Regions from separate parts of the Neorhizobium tomejilense genome, predicted to be linked through region 3. Evidence: riboswitches for the same ligand, from Rfam matches in the RefSeq annotation. Region 3 holds a riboswitch; each other region holds the start of a gene.

Evidence for each region. A riboswitch is a leader RNA that binds a small molecule or an ion and turns the genes downstream of it on or off. The one in region 3 is predicted to bind cobalamin.
Region 1: another riboswitch for cobalamin. It lies ahead of ACSQ3G_RS31455 ((2Fe-2S) ferredoxin domain-containing protein); the one in region 3 lies ahead of ACSQ3G_RS19525 (CbtB domain-containing protein).
Region 2: another riboswitch for cobalamin. It lies ahead of bluB (5,6-dimethylbenzimidazole synthase); the one in region 3 lies ahead of ACSQ3G_RS19525 (CbtB domain-containing protein).

What each region holds. Positions count from the first base shown of each region.
Region 1 is NZ_CAXUSO020000002.1:1,832,888-1,837,551, forward strand. It holds gene aztD (zinc metallochaperone AztD) at 310-1,548, shown strand; cobalamin riboswitch at 1,597-1,790, shown strand; gene ACSQ3G_RS31455 ((2Fe-2S) ferredoxin domain-containing protein) at 1,888-2,697, shown strand; gene ACSQ3G_RS31460 (ABC transporter substrate-binding protein) at 2,694-4,190, shown strand; gene ACSQ3G_RS31465 (ABC transporter permease) at 4,199-4,664, shown strand, end outside.
Region 2 is NZ_CAXUSO020000001.1:1,533,218-1,537,881, reverse strand. It holds gene ACSQ3G_RS07930 (NADP-dependent malic enzyme) at 1-1,557, shown strand, start outside; gene ACSQ3G_RS07925 (hypothetical protein) at 1,708-2,394, shown strand; gene bluB (5,6-dimethylbenzimidazole synthase) at 2,395-3,081, opposite strand; cobalamin riboswitch at 3,162-3,346, opposite strand; gene ACSQ3G_RS07915 (TolB family protein) at 3,374-4,204, opposite strand; gene ACSQ3G_RS07910 (NAD+ synthase) at 4,220-4,664, opposite strand, start outside.
Region 3 is NZ_CAXUSO020000001.1:3,957,880-3,962,543, forward strand. It holds gene ACSQ3G_RS19510 (cobyric acid synthase) at 1-1,415, opposite strand, end outside; gene cobO (cob(I)yrinic acid a,c-diamide adenosyltransferase) at 1,418-2,032, opposite strand; gene ACSQ3G_RS19520 (CbtA family protein) at 2,029-2,790, opposite strand; gene ACSQ3G_RS19525 (CbtB domain-containing protein) at 2,804-2,980, opposite strand; cobalamin riboswitch at 3,018-3,246, opposite strand; cobalamin riboswitch at 3,306-3,545, shown strand; gene ACSQ3G_RS19530 (DUF1636 family protein) at 3,651-4,061, shown strand; gene cobW (cobalamin biosynthesis protein CobW) at 4,058-4,664, shown strand, end outside.

The DNA of each region.
Region 1 (4,664 bases), on a different contig from region 3:
CGGCAGGTCCCACGGCCCGCCAACGGCAGATTTCCTCCCGATATGTAAGAGTTTTATGTCAGCAACGACGGATTTTTCTCAAACGGCAAGGCCGACTGCCGCCAGGCAGTCCTTGAGCGTGAAACAGGCAAATGTCGTCATCACAGGGATTGACAACGGTCGCTTATGTAATGTTATTACAATCATCAATTGGATGTAACGATATAACATAATTTAGTTCGCGATCGAAACAACCGTAAATCGGTAGGCCGGTCATGTGTTGGATAGCCACTCGGCGCGGAAAAGTTCAAACAATAAGGAAGGAACCTCATGAATTTGTCCCTCACTCCAAATCGTCTGCTAGCTGCTGTCGCATCAGGTCTTATCTTCGCGGCGTCCGGAGCGTTTGCCGATGAAGATCATGAGACGAAGGAGGCATGGCGCCTGTTTGTCGGCGATCACACGAACCCCGTCGTGCGTGCCATCAACTTCGAGAACGGCAAGGAACTCGGCCGCTATGACGTCAAGGGTCCCGCGGCCCTGACCGCTAGTGCCTCCGGCCAGACCGTATTCGCTACCCAGTCAGATCATGACATCGTGCACGTCATCAGGACTGGCATCGATTTCTCCGATCACGGGGAGCATCGGGATCTGGAGGTTTCCGAGGTCGGGTTGCTGCCCGTGACTTTCGAAGGCAAGCGTCCTTTCCACGTCGTCCCGCATGACGACCATGCGGTCCTCTTTTACGATCGAGGCGGCAAGGCGGATATCATCGACGAAACAGCTCTTCTCGAAGGCAGGGCCGACGTGAAGACAGTCGACACGACGAAGCCGCATCACGGCGTAGCGGTAACGATGGGTCGTTTCGTGCTCGTGTCGGTCCCGAACACTGAAATCCAAACCAAGCCCGACGAACTGCCGCCGAGGGTCGGCCTTCGCGTCGTCGATGAAGCGGGCAAGCAGCTCGGTGACGTCGCGAAATGCACCGATCTTCACGGCGAGGCCACCTCGGCCCGGCTGGTTGCCTTCGGTTGCAAGGAAGGCGTTCTCGTTGCCGGCCCGGGGGGCATTGATGGCCCGAAGCTGGAAATGCTCGCTTACCCGGCGGACCTGCCAAAGGGCAGCACCGGGACCTTGCTTGGTGGCAAGGCGATGCAGTTCTTCCTCGGCAACTACGGCGAAGACAAAATCGTCCTGATCGATCCGGACGCCGAGGAGCATTTCCGGCTGATCGCCCTGCCCACCCGCCGCGTCGACTTCCTGCTGGACCCGGCAACGCCGCGCAATGCCTACATCCTGACGGAGGACGGCGATCTTCATGTGCTGGACGTGATCAAGGGCGAGATCGCTCGCAAGGTCAAGGTCACCGAGCCCTACAGCAAGGACGGCCATTGGCGTGATCCGCGGCCGCGCCTTGCCGTTGCGGACGGTCATATCGTCATTGCCGATCCGCGGCACTCGCTGGTTCGCGTTGTCGATGCGGAAAGCCTGAAGGAGGTCCGGACGATTCCCGTCGAAGGAAAACCCTTTACGATCGTTGCCGTCGGTGGCTCCGGCGCATCGCATTGATGCGATGATTCTGCATGAAGCGGCGCTGTTGACAGTCGGCAGAGGGAGTGTAAGTTCGCGGCGTCAAGGTTCTTCCGTCCCGCGATGGAAGCTAAGAGGGAATCCGGTAAAAACCGGAGCTGTCCCGCAACTGTGAGCGGTGAGCCGTTCGTCCAACATGTCACTGGCAACAATGCCGGGAAGACGGACGATGAAGGCTTTGACCCGCAAGCCAGGAGACCTGCCTGACGATAGAAGTTCCGTGGTCGGGGTGTGCCACAGGAATGACGGTTCCGTCGGGCCATCGTGCCTGCCGCAACCTTCATTTTTGCTGCCTCCTCCTTGAGTGAGACGAAGGCAGTGAAAACACAGGGATTATCTTCCCAGAACGTATCCGGGCGCGCCGTCCTCCTGATCGCCAAATCCGCCTTTGCGGCGTCGCCGCATCTGGAAATGCAGCGGCTCGCGGAGCTTGCGGCCGGCATGACCGGGGCCGGAATCGTCCGGTTCGCCTTTACCGAGCAGGGAACCCCCTCGCTGCGCCAAGCGCTGTCCAATCTGCTCGACGAGGATGTCGAAACCGTCATCATCGTGCCGCTCGTCCTGCCCATGGAGCCGAGCTTTCATATCTGGCTGACGAAATCGCTGACACGCTGGAAGGCCGCCGACAGCCGCCCCTGGCCGGCCTTGTCCATCGCCAGGGATATCGCCTCCAGCACGCTGATGGCGCAGCTTCTCGGCGAGCTGCTGGAGACGGCCGAGGAGCTGGATGTCCCGAAAACCGAAAACCCACCCGTCATCGAAGGTTCACTCGTGCCAGCCCAGAAACGCCGCGCACTCGTCTGCCAGGGCGGCCCCTGCAACGCGGCCGGAGCCGATGTGATCTGGGGACATCTGCGCAACCAGCAGGAGCGGCAGAAATTGCGCGCTGCCGGCGACGGCACGATGACCGCAAAATCCACCTGTCTCGGTCCCTGCAGTCTGGCGCCCGTGCTGCAGGTGTTTCCGGAAGGCACCTATTACGGCGGCGTCACCGAAGATGCGATCGACCGGATCGTCGGCGAGCACCTGCTTGGCGGCCGGATCGTCGAGAACTTCGCCTATCACCCAACGGGCCGCAAGCAGCGGCTTCGCACCCCATCCGAACAGAACAACAGGAGAGAGAATTGACGTCACAGACGCTATCGCGCTTGGCCGCCGCCTGGTTCACCGCCGCCACCTTTGCCGCCGCAGGCACTGTCTTCGCAGGCGAGCCGCTTCGCGTCGGAGCCACCTACATCACCAGCGGCACGGACCCGGCCAAGGGGTCGAACGGCTGGGCGCTGGTCAGCCATGGCGTCGGCGAGAACCTCTTCACCGTCGATCGGGACGGCAAGCTCGTGCCGGAGCTGGCCGCGAAGGCCGAGCGCGTCGCAGACCTGACCTGGACCGTGACCCTGAAACCCGGCCGCCTGTTCTCCGATGGCACGCCCGTCACCGCCAGGGCACTGGCAGCCGGTTTCGATACCACGTTCGCCAATAACAAGGCGGCGCTCGCGACCGGCGGCAAGCTGAGCTTCGAGGCGGTCGACGACCTGACGCTGAAGGTGACGACCGAAAAGCCGGTGCCGTTCATTCAGGCACTCTTCGCCGAATGGCCGCTGATTGCCTACAAACCCACCGAGGCCGGCAATGCCGTCTTCAGCGGTCCTTACCGGATCTCCGCCTTCAAGACGGATGCCTCGATCACGCTGGAGCCCAACGTGCATTTCGCTGGCGCCGACCAGCGTTCGCCGGTCAATTTCCGCAAGTTCGGTGATGCCCAGACCCTGACGCTGGCGCTCGAAGCAGGCGAACTCGACATGGCTTTCGGCTTGCCGTCGGAGGTCGTTACCCGGCTCAAGACCAACCCGGACCTGACGATCAAGTCGTTCCCGGTCGGGTACCAGTATCTCGCTTTCTTCAATACCGCCCGGCCGCTGATGGCTGACGTGAAGGTGCGCCGGGCGATCGATCTGGCCTTCGACCGCAAGGAGCTTGCAGCCGCGATCAACGGCGGCGAACCGGCGACCGGTGCCTACGCCGCCTATTTCCCCTTTGCCGGCCGGGAGGCACGCCCCACCGATCTTGCCAGGGCTGGCGCGCTGCTCGACGAAGCCGGCTGGGCAAGAGGCAGCGGCGGCATGCGCGAAAGGGGCGGCACGCCGCTGCGCCTGCTGGTCATCACCTATCCGCAGCGCCCGGATCTCGTCACCATGCTGCCGGTGGTCAAGGCGGAACTCGCCAAGATCGGCATCGGGGTCGATACGCAGGTGGTGGAGAACATCCAGCAGGTAGCTTCGGCCGGCGACTTTGACATCGCGCTCTGGGCGCAGCACACGGCCCCGAGCGGCGACGCCGCCTTTTTCCTGAACTCGATGCTGAGAAGCGGCGCTTCGCTGAACTATGCGAAATATGCCTCGCCGGATTTCGACGCGATCCTCGACCGGTTTGCGACCGAGGGTGATCCGGCAAAGCGGGTGGCGATCGCGCTGGATGCCCAGCAGAAACTCTTCGCCGATGCGCCCGTCTCCTTCCTGGTATCGCCCGTCTGGTATGTCGGCCTGTCGAAGCGGCTGAAGAACTACGAGCCGTGGGGATCCGACTACCACGTCCTGCGCGCCGATATCGGCGAGGCGGAGTAGGCCACGTGATGCGACTGGCCCGGTTCGGCATACAATCGATAACGGGGTTGCTGGCGGTTTCGCTCGCCTCTTTCTCGGTCATCACCTTGATGCCGGCCGATCCGGTCGCGATCGCCATTCGTGTCTGGAACCTGCCGGCGACGGAGGAAACCGTCGCCGCGTTGAGGGCGCAGTGGGGGCTCGATCAGCCGCTGCCGGTCAGGTATCTGCATTGGCTGGCGGATTTCCTCAGCGGCGACTGGGGCCGCTCCTTCCGGACCGGAGAGCCGGTGCTTGCCGAGTTTGCCGAGCGGTTGCCGGTTTCGCTGTCGCTCGGTCTCGCCGGCCTGGCGCTGGCGATCGTGCTGGCGGTTCCGCTCGGGTTTTTCGCGGCGGCCTATCCCGGGGGCACTGCCGATCGGATGAGCCGGGCTCTGTCGATCTTCGTCCAGGCGGTGCCGGCCTTCTGGCTTGGCCTTGTTCTTCTCTGGGTGC
Region 2 (4,664 bases), 2.4 Mb from region 3:
GACAAGCGTGTGCTTGCCGACAGCATCGGCGGCGCCGACGTATTTCTCGGCCTGTCCGCCGCCGGCGTGCTGAAGCCCGAACTCCTGGCACAGATGGCCGAAAAGCCGCTGATCATGGCGCTTGCCAATCCGACGCCGGAAATCATGCCCGAGCTTGCCCGCGCCGCCCGTCCCGACGCGATGATCTGCACCGGCCGTTCGGACTTCCCGAACCAGGTCAACAACGTGCTGTGCTTCCCCTACATCTTCCGCGGCGCGCTCGATTGCGGCGCCCGGACGATCAACGAAGAAATGAAGATGGCGGCGGTCAAGGCGATCGCAGCGCTTGCCCGCGAGGAAGTTTCCGACGTCGCGGCGCGCGCCTATTCCGGCGAGTCGCCGATTTTTGGCGCAGACTATCTGATCCCCTCGCCCTTCGATCCACGCCTCATCCTGCGCATTGCGCCTGCGGTCGCAAGGGCCGCTGCCGAGACCGGCGTCGCCGCGCGGCCGATCCATGATTTCGAGGCCTATCTCGACCAGCTGAACCGCTTCGTCTGGCGCTCCGGTTTCGTCATGAAGCCGATCTTCAGTGCCGCCAAGGTCTCCGAAAAGAACCGGGTGATCTTCGCCGAGGGCGAGGACGAACGGGTGCTGCGCGCAGCCCAGGTTCTGCTCGAGGAAAAGACCGCGACGCCGATCCTGATCGGCCGCCCGTCGGTTATCGAGGCGCGACTGGCGCGTTTCGGCATCCGTATCCGGCCGAATGTGGATTTCGCGGTGGTCAACCCGGAAGACGATCCGCGCTACCGGGACTATGTCGATGAATATTTCACCCTGGTCGGTCGCGAAGGTATCAATCCGGAAGCGGCACGCACCATCGTGCGCACCAACAATACGGTAATCGGTGCACTGGCGGTCAAGCGCGGTGATGCGGACGCGCTGATCTGCGGCGTCGAGGGCCGTTACGACAAACATCTCAGCGACGTAAACCAGATCATCGGCAAGCGGCCGGGTGTCTGCGCCTTCTCGGGCCTCAGCCTGGTCATCTCCCAGCGCGGCGCGATGTTCTTCACCGACACGTTCGTCAACTACAACCCATCCGCGCAGGAGATCGCCGAGATCACCATTCTGGCGGCAGAGGAAATCCGCCGGTTCGGCATCGCCCCGAAGGCGGCGCTGATCTGCCACTCGAACTTCGGCTCGCGCGATTCCGAAAGCGCCCAGAAGATGCGGGCCGCCCTGAAGCTGGTCCGCCAGCGGGCGCCGGAGCTGGAAGTGGACGGCGAAATGCAGGGTGGCTCGGCATTGTCGGAAACGCTGCGCAAGCGGGCCATGCCGGACAGTTCGCTGACCGGCGAAGCCAACCTGCTGGTTTTCCCGAATCTCGATGCGGCAAACATCTCGCTCGGTCTGGTCCGCAATCTCACGGACGCACTGCATGTCGGCCCGATTCTTCTCGGGGCGGCCGAGCCGGCGCATATCCTGTCGTCCTCGGTGACGTCTCGCGGCGTGGTGAACATGGCGGCGCTTGCCGTCGTGGAAGCCTCGCAGCCAAATCTGCAGATTCAAGCCTGAGTTGCCGATCTTCTCCTGCTTTGGTTCGAGCCCCGTTTAGGGCTCGAACGGCACGCGGGCTTGAATTCACCGTGCGGTGATCGCGGCTTTATGAGATTATCAACCGGCACGTTCCATGATGCCATCTCCCATTAGGAGAGGATGCCGGAATTGCCGATACCGCTTCGCGGCCTGCTGACCATATCGCTCTTGCTTCTGCCTGCCGCAGCGCTGGCGGGGGACCCTGCCGTTTGTGCAGCCCTTTACCGGAAACTTGGAAACAGCCCGCAGATCATCGGCAACACGTCCGCGGCGCGCAGCTACGCCCAGCAGCTTGGCGAATACAATGCCGATATCCGGGAATTGCGGGTCGACATGCGCCGGGCCGGCTGCGGCAATGGCAGCGTCGTGGTTCTGGGTGGCCCGAATGCCGAGGTCTGTGGTCAGATGCGGGATGCGCTGGAAAGAATGGAACAGAGCCGCGACGCGCTGGCGGCGGAACGGAACAGTTCTCGGCAGATGATCCTGCCCTCGGAAGAGCGGAATGCCATTCTCGCCGCCATTCGCGAACAGCGCTGCATCCCCTCCTTCGAGCCGCTGCCGCCTGTTGTCGACGACCGCCGAAAGGTGCCGGGCATCGAACTTCCGAGAGAAGAGCAACCGTATTCCGGGATCACCAAGCTGCCGACCCGCCCGCAAAAGCCGCAGGCCGCGGTCCAGCCGCCGGTGCTCACGCCGCCGCCGGAGCGGCCATACGATCCAAACAAGAAGGTGCGCACCGTTGGGCCGGCTTTCCTGCCCGAAGCGGATATCGACCTCAGCAATCCGAAATCGGCAGGACCACAGCCGCAGCAGTGATCAACGGTTATCCCAGCGATCCTGAAAGATCAGCTCGTCCAGGGCCAAGCGCTGGCGCCAGCCCTTGAGCGCCAATTCCGGCTCGGCGTAGAGCCGGTCGGTATAACCGAGGCAGAGCCAGGCGACGATCTCGACGCGGTCGGGAATGCCCAGCAGTGCACGCACGTCCTCCTCGCGAAAGATGCTGACCCAGCCGACACCGACGCCCTCGGCCCTTGCCGCAAGCCACAGGTTCTGCACGGCGCAGACCGTCGAATAGACGTCCATGCGCGGGTTGTGGGTACGGCCGAGCACGACCGGGCCGGCACGATCCGGATCGCAGGTGACGCAGATCGACAGCGGTGCCTTGACGATGCCTTCGAGCTTGAGGCTGCGATAAAGGTCGCGGCTCTCTTCCGGAAACATCTCCACGGCTTCGTCATTGGCGCGCGAGAAGGCGGCGCGAGCCGCCTCCCGCACCGAGGGATCGCGGATGAGGATGAAATTCCAGGGCTGCATGAAGCCGACCGAGGGTGCCGAATGCGCGGCGCCAAGCAGCCGCCTTACTAGGTCGTCCGGCAGCGGATCGGGCAGGAACTGGTCGCGCGTGTCGCGGCGCGTCTCGATCGCCCTGTAGACGGCCGCGCGCTCGGCCTTCGAAAATTCACCGGCAGGCAGCAAGGCATGCGCGAAAGGATCAGGCTGCATCGTTTGTCCCCAACAATGCCGTCGCTCCCTTGCCTTTCAGAAGCAAGGAGAGGTCAGAAACCTTTCCGCCGTCCGCGCGGGCTGGTCTATCTTGTCAGGCCGGTCTTCTGACTTGGCTTCGTCCGCCTCCACCGCCGCCTTCCCGGTTTCCCAGTGGCTTATCCTGCGGCCGAGCGTCCACCTCACAGCGTTGGGCACGTTCCGGCTCCACCCCGGATTCCCGATTCTCCGGCTTGTGGCCGGCACCTGACAGGATCGGTTATGCCCTTACGCGATCCTCGGCGCAAGGCGCTCATGCGACGGGGAAGTAGCGCACATAGGCAAACTCATCGCCATCCGGCGACCAGTTCGGTGAGTTCATCGTGCCCTGCCCGCCAAAGAGCTCGAACAGCGTTTCGACATTGCCGCCGTCCATGTCCATCAGCCCGACGCGGACGTCGAGATCGCGCGGGTGGTCGAAGACATCGGCGTCGTAGGAGACGAAGACGATCTTGTCACCCCTTGGTGATGGATGCGGAAACCAGTCGCCGTAACCGCTGTCGGTGATCCGCTCGGCCACGCCGCCGGCGGCCGGGACGCGCCAGATCTGCGTCAGCCCGGTGCGACTGGAATTGAAATAGATCCATTTCCCATCCGGCGAATAGTCCGGCCCGTCGTTGCGGCCCTCGCCGAACGTCAGCCGCGTCTCGTTGCCGCCTTCGATGCCGATCGAATAGATATCGAACTCGTCGCCGCGGATGCCGCAATAGGCGAAGCTTTTTCCGTCCGGCGACCAGCCATGCCAGTAGGACGGCAGGTTCCCGGTCACCAGCCGCGGCACGCCGCCGCCCGCGGGCAGCACATAGATCGCCGACTTGCCGAACTCTACCTTGTCGGAAATGGCGATCAGCGAACCGTCCGGCGAAATGCCGTGGTCGTTGTTGCATTGGCGGGCAAAGCCGGTATCGACCAGTTCAGGCCCATCATCACCCGCCGGTGACAGACGATAGATCAGGCCCTCGCTGTTGAGCATCAGGTAGCGCCCGTCGGGCGACCAGTTGGGCGCCTCGAACAAGGCTTCCGTCTGCCAGACCACCCGCATCGTCCTCGTCCGGATATTGAAGATCTCGACCGAGCTGCGCAGGGCCATGATCCTCTCCTACCGATCGCGGAAACGGTTGGTGATCGGATAACGCCGATCGCGGCCGAAGTTCTTCTTGGTGATCTTGACGCCCGGCGCCGATTGGCGCCGCTTGTATTCGGCGAGATAGAGCAGGTGCTCGATCCGGTGAACGGTCGCGATGTCGTGGCCGCGGGCAACGATCTCCTCGGTCCCCATCTCCAGCTCGACCAGGCATTCGAGGATATCGTCGAGCACCGGATAGGGCGGCAGCGAATCCTGGTCGGTCTGGTTGGGCCTGAGTTCCGCGGACGGAGCCTTGGAGATGATGTTCTTCGGGATCACCTCGCCGCTCGGGCCAAGAGCCGTCGGCGGCAGATGATCGTTGCGCCAGGCGGCCAGCGCATAGACCTGCATCTTGTAGAGGTCCTTGATCGGGTTGAAGCCGCCATTCATGTCGCCGTAGAGGGTCGCGTAGCCGACC
Region 3 (4,664 bases):
GCCAGCCGGTCCAGCACCGCGTCCACGCCTGCCTCGTAATCGAGGGCGGAGGTAGAACCTCCGAGTCGCGTCAGCCAGGCCGACCGCTGCCGGTCGTCGGAAAACAGACCGTGGAGATAAGTGCCCCAGACCCGGCCATCCGCCGATATCGCGCCTTCCGGGTTGCCGCCGACGATCGAGAACGGGCATTGGCAATCCACGCCCGACGTCCGTCCGATATGCATTTCATAGCCCGACAGGGAAATTCCGTCGAAGCTTTCGCCTGAGACGGCCTCCAGCCGTTTATCGCCGGAAAGAACCGTTTCGACATCCAATAGGCCAAGACCTTCGATCGAGCCGGGTGGTCCTTCCGTTCCGTCCGGATCAGAAATCGTTTTGCCAAGCATCTGATAGCCGCCGCAAAGGCCCAAAACTCGCCCGCCGCGGCGGACATGCGCTGCAATATCCACGTCGAAACCGGCCGCCTTCAGCGCCCGGAGATCGGATATCGTCGCCTTCGAACCGACCAGCAGCACGAGATCGCAATCGCCGGGAATGACCTGTCCCGGCCGGATCCGAATGAGATCGACATCCGGCTCCGCTTCCAGCGGATCGAGATCGTCGAAATTGGAGACATGCGGCAGGATCGGCACCGCGATCCTGATCTTCGCGCCAGCCTTCCGCACAGAAGGTGCATTGAGGCCAAGCGCATCTTCCGCCGGCAGCCGGGCCGCATCGGCAAAATGCGGCAACAGCCCGACCGAATGCCAGCCCGTGAGTTCCCCAATCATCCGCATGCCGTCTGCGAACAGGGCTGGGTCGCCCCGAAACCGATTGACGATAAAGCCCCGGATCATTGCCGCATCTTCGGGATCGAGCACCAACCTAGTGCCGGCAAGGCTGGCGATCACCCCGCCGCGGTCGATATCGCCGATCAGCACCACCGGCACGCCGGCGGCCCGCGCGAACCCCATATTGGCGATGTCGTTCTGGCGAAGATTGATTTCCGAGGCGCTGCCGGCACCTTCGATCAACACCAGATCGGCCTGATTGCGAAGAAGCCCGAAACTTTCGAGAACCCGCGGCATCAGCGTCCGTTTGAGCATCTGATACTCGGCGGCCTTGGCATTGCCTTCGACCCTGCCTTGCACCACGACCTGCGCACCCACCTCGCTCTGCGGCTTCAGGAGCACCGGGTTCATGTGGACGCTGAGCGGTGCGCCGGCGGCACGCGCCTGCAGCGCCTGCGCCCGGCCGATTTCGCCGCCATCCGCGGTGACCGCGGCATTGTTCGACATGTTCTGCGGCTTGAACGGCATGATCTTCAGGCCGCGCAGCGTAAAGGCGCGGGCAAGGCCGGCCACCACCAGCGACTTGCCCACATCCGAGCCCGTTCCCTGAAACATCAGCGCCCGAGCTGGCTTGACCCGAACCATGGCTAAAACTCGATGCCGGCCTGGGCCTTCACGCCCGCCTTGAAGTGATGTTTGACCAGCGTCATCTCGGTGACCATGTCGGCCGCCTCGATCAACGCAGGCTTGGCATTGCGGCCGGTAACGACCACATGCAGGTCCGGCCGTCGCGCCTGGAGCGCCGCGACGATCTTGTCGAGATCGAGATAGTCATAACGAAGTGCGATGTTGAGTTCGTCGAGGATGACGAGCCCGATCGTCTCGTCCGCCATCAGCTCGAGCGCCTTTTCCCAGGCCTTCTCCGCCGCAGCAACGTCACGCTTCAGGTCTTGGGTTTCCCAGGTGAAACCCTCGCCCATCGTGTGCCAGACGACGCGGTCACCGAAGACGGCAAGCGCCGGCTGCTCCCCCGTCGACCAGGCGCCCTTGATAAACTGCACGACGCCGACCCGGCGGTTGTTGCCGAGCATGCGCAGCGCCAGGCCGAAAGCGGCGGTGGATTTACCCTTGCCCGAGCCGGTATGGACGATGAGAAGACCCTTTTCCTGGGTCTTCTCGGCCACTTCCGCATCCTGCACCGCCTTGCGGTTCGCCATCTTGGCGCGGTGACGCTCGACGGACGCCTCGTCGATCTCCTTCACCGGGAAGCGAGCTTCGCCGGGGATCCGGCAGAAGCTTCCTCGCCGGCCCGGAATCGTTCGCGGACCACACCGGTAAGCGCACCGAGCACGGCCCAGAACACCAGGTTGGTGGCATAGACGGCGTTGACGAAGCGGGCATGGAGATCCATCGGGACCGCCGTTTCATGGCTTGGCGGCAGCGGCGCGCCGACCAGATGCGGGGCGATCAGCAGCACGATCGCAAGCGCTGCGAACACGGCCGAGCGGGTATAGGCGAGCAGGCCGAGACCCATTGCCGTGCAGACCGCCGTCGAGACCCACCAGATCTGGCGCGGGCCGAGTTCCGCAGCCGGCATGCCGGGCAGTTCCGGCGGCAGGCCAAGGCCGGGCGCGAGGATGACGGCGAGGAAGCCGGCAATGCCGAACATCAGGCCGCCGCGCCAGCCCTTGAAGCCGCCGAACGCTTCCGAAGCGGCAACCAGGACAAGGGCAAAACCGATAGCCGACAGCATGTCGGCGGCAGCAGTATAGATGAAACGCTCGAAGCCGTCGGCGGGAGCCCACGCTTCGTCGCCGTGGTGATGCTCGGCGGCCGATGCCGTGGCACCTGCGGCCGGCGCAGCATCATGGCTGTGGCCTGCCTCGGGCGCGGCATTCTCGAACACTTCCGCCTGCAGGATCAGCGGCACGGTGGAGAAGCTCTGCATCACGGTCAGCAGCAGTCCGGACAAAAGCCCGGCGATCACCGCCGTGAAGACGATGTTGCGAAACAACGACATTGGGGAGAACTCCTCAGTGGCAGGGAAAGGCGAGCGAGTGGCGCGTGTCATGCGCGGCGTTATGGACGACTTCCAGATGCGAGAAACCGACAAAGCCGACGATGAACAGGCCGAGCAGGGCCGTCATGCTGAGGGGAATGATTTTCGAAGCGGAGAGGCTGACTGCAGCTGCAGCAGAATTCGTAACCATGGTCTCGTCCTTTCGCCCTCCACCCGAGGGCCGTTCACGTTCTTTGCCGCCTCTGGCAGGTCTCCTGGCTCGCGGATCGGACGCCTTCTCCCGCCTTCCCAGGATCCCGTTGGCCGGATTTCCCAGTGGCTTGACGGCCGCACGGCCGTTTTGGTCGAAGACTTTCCGCTTACAGTTGCGGGGGCAGCCGCGGGTTGGACGGCAGAAATCCGTCGCACCGCATTCCCTCTAAAACCCTTTCGGGCACCATAGGCTCGGTCACTATAGACGAATTCGGCGTCACGGCAATCGCCTTTGCGACGCATTGACATGGGCCTGCGACCGGGCTTACTTGAAAGGAGATGGTCCCTTTCCGGCAACGGGGAGGGCTAAGAGAGAATGCGGTGCGATCCCTTTTTCAGGATCAATGCCGCGGCTGCCCCCGCAACTGTAGGCGGCGAGCCATTGCCTAAAACGGCCATTTGGCCGTCAAGCCACTGGGAAATCCGGCCAACGGTATCCTGGGAAGGCAGGCAAATGGCGACGACCCGCGAGCCAGGAGACCTGCCGTCCGATTAATTTTGCTTCACCGGGCGGGGTGCTCCGGAGGAAGTTCTCGATCACCGCAGAGGGGTTTCGACCTTCTGCTCCGCGCCCCGATTTTCGACCCCGGCGGGAACGCGGCTGACCGATGAGTGACCACCGACCAGATGATCCGGCAACCGCCGGCCCGGCAGATGTGACGATTTTCGTCTGCACCAATTGCCGTGACGCGTCCGACGGCGAAATCCGGCCCGGCATCGCACTAATCGCGGCGCTGCGCGAGGCAGCAAACGGCAAGCCGCTCGCGGTCAAGCCGGTCACCTGCCTTGCCAGTTGCGAAAAAAGCCCGAGCGCCGCCTTCAACCACAAGAGCGGCTGGTCCTATGTCTTCGGCCATCTCTCGCTCGACAATGTCGAGGACATCGTCACCGGCGCGATGATGCTGGCCGAGGACGAGCGCGGCTTCCTTCCCCTTCGCGGCCGCCCGACCTGCCTGCGCGGCAAGGGCATGACGGCCCGTATTCCACCCTTTCATCACCACGAGGACATGCCATCATGAGCGTTTCGTTCGACCGCGTTCCCTGCACCGTCGTTACCGGGTTCTTAGGCGCCGGCAAGACCACGCTGATCCGCAACCTGATCGAAAACCTGAAGGGCAAGCGGCTGGCAATCATCGTCAACGAATTCGGCGATGTCGGCATAGACGGCGACGTGCTGAAGGGCTGCGGCATCGAAAGCTGCCCGGAGGACAACATCATCGAGCTTGCCAACGGCTGTATCTGCTGCACCGTGGCGGACGATTTCGTGCCGGCGATCGACCGGATCCTGGCCATCGAACCCCGCGTCGATCACATCCTCATCGAAACCTCGGGCCTCGCGTTGCCGAAGCCCCTCGTCCAGGCCTTCCAGTGGCCTGACGTCAAGGCGCGAGTGACGGTGGACGCCGTGATTGCCGTGGTCGATGGACTGGCACTCGCCGAAGGTCGCGTCGCCGACGATCACGAGGCGCTGGAAGCGCAGCGCAACGCGGACGGTTCGATCGACCATGACGATCCGGTCGAGGAAGTGTTCGAGGACCAGGTGGCCTGTGCCGACATGATCGTGCTCACCAAGAGCGACCTCCTGGATGCCGCCGGCCTTGCGACCGCCAGGGATCGCGTGT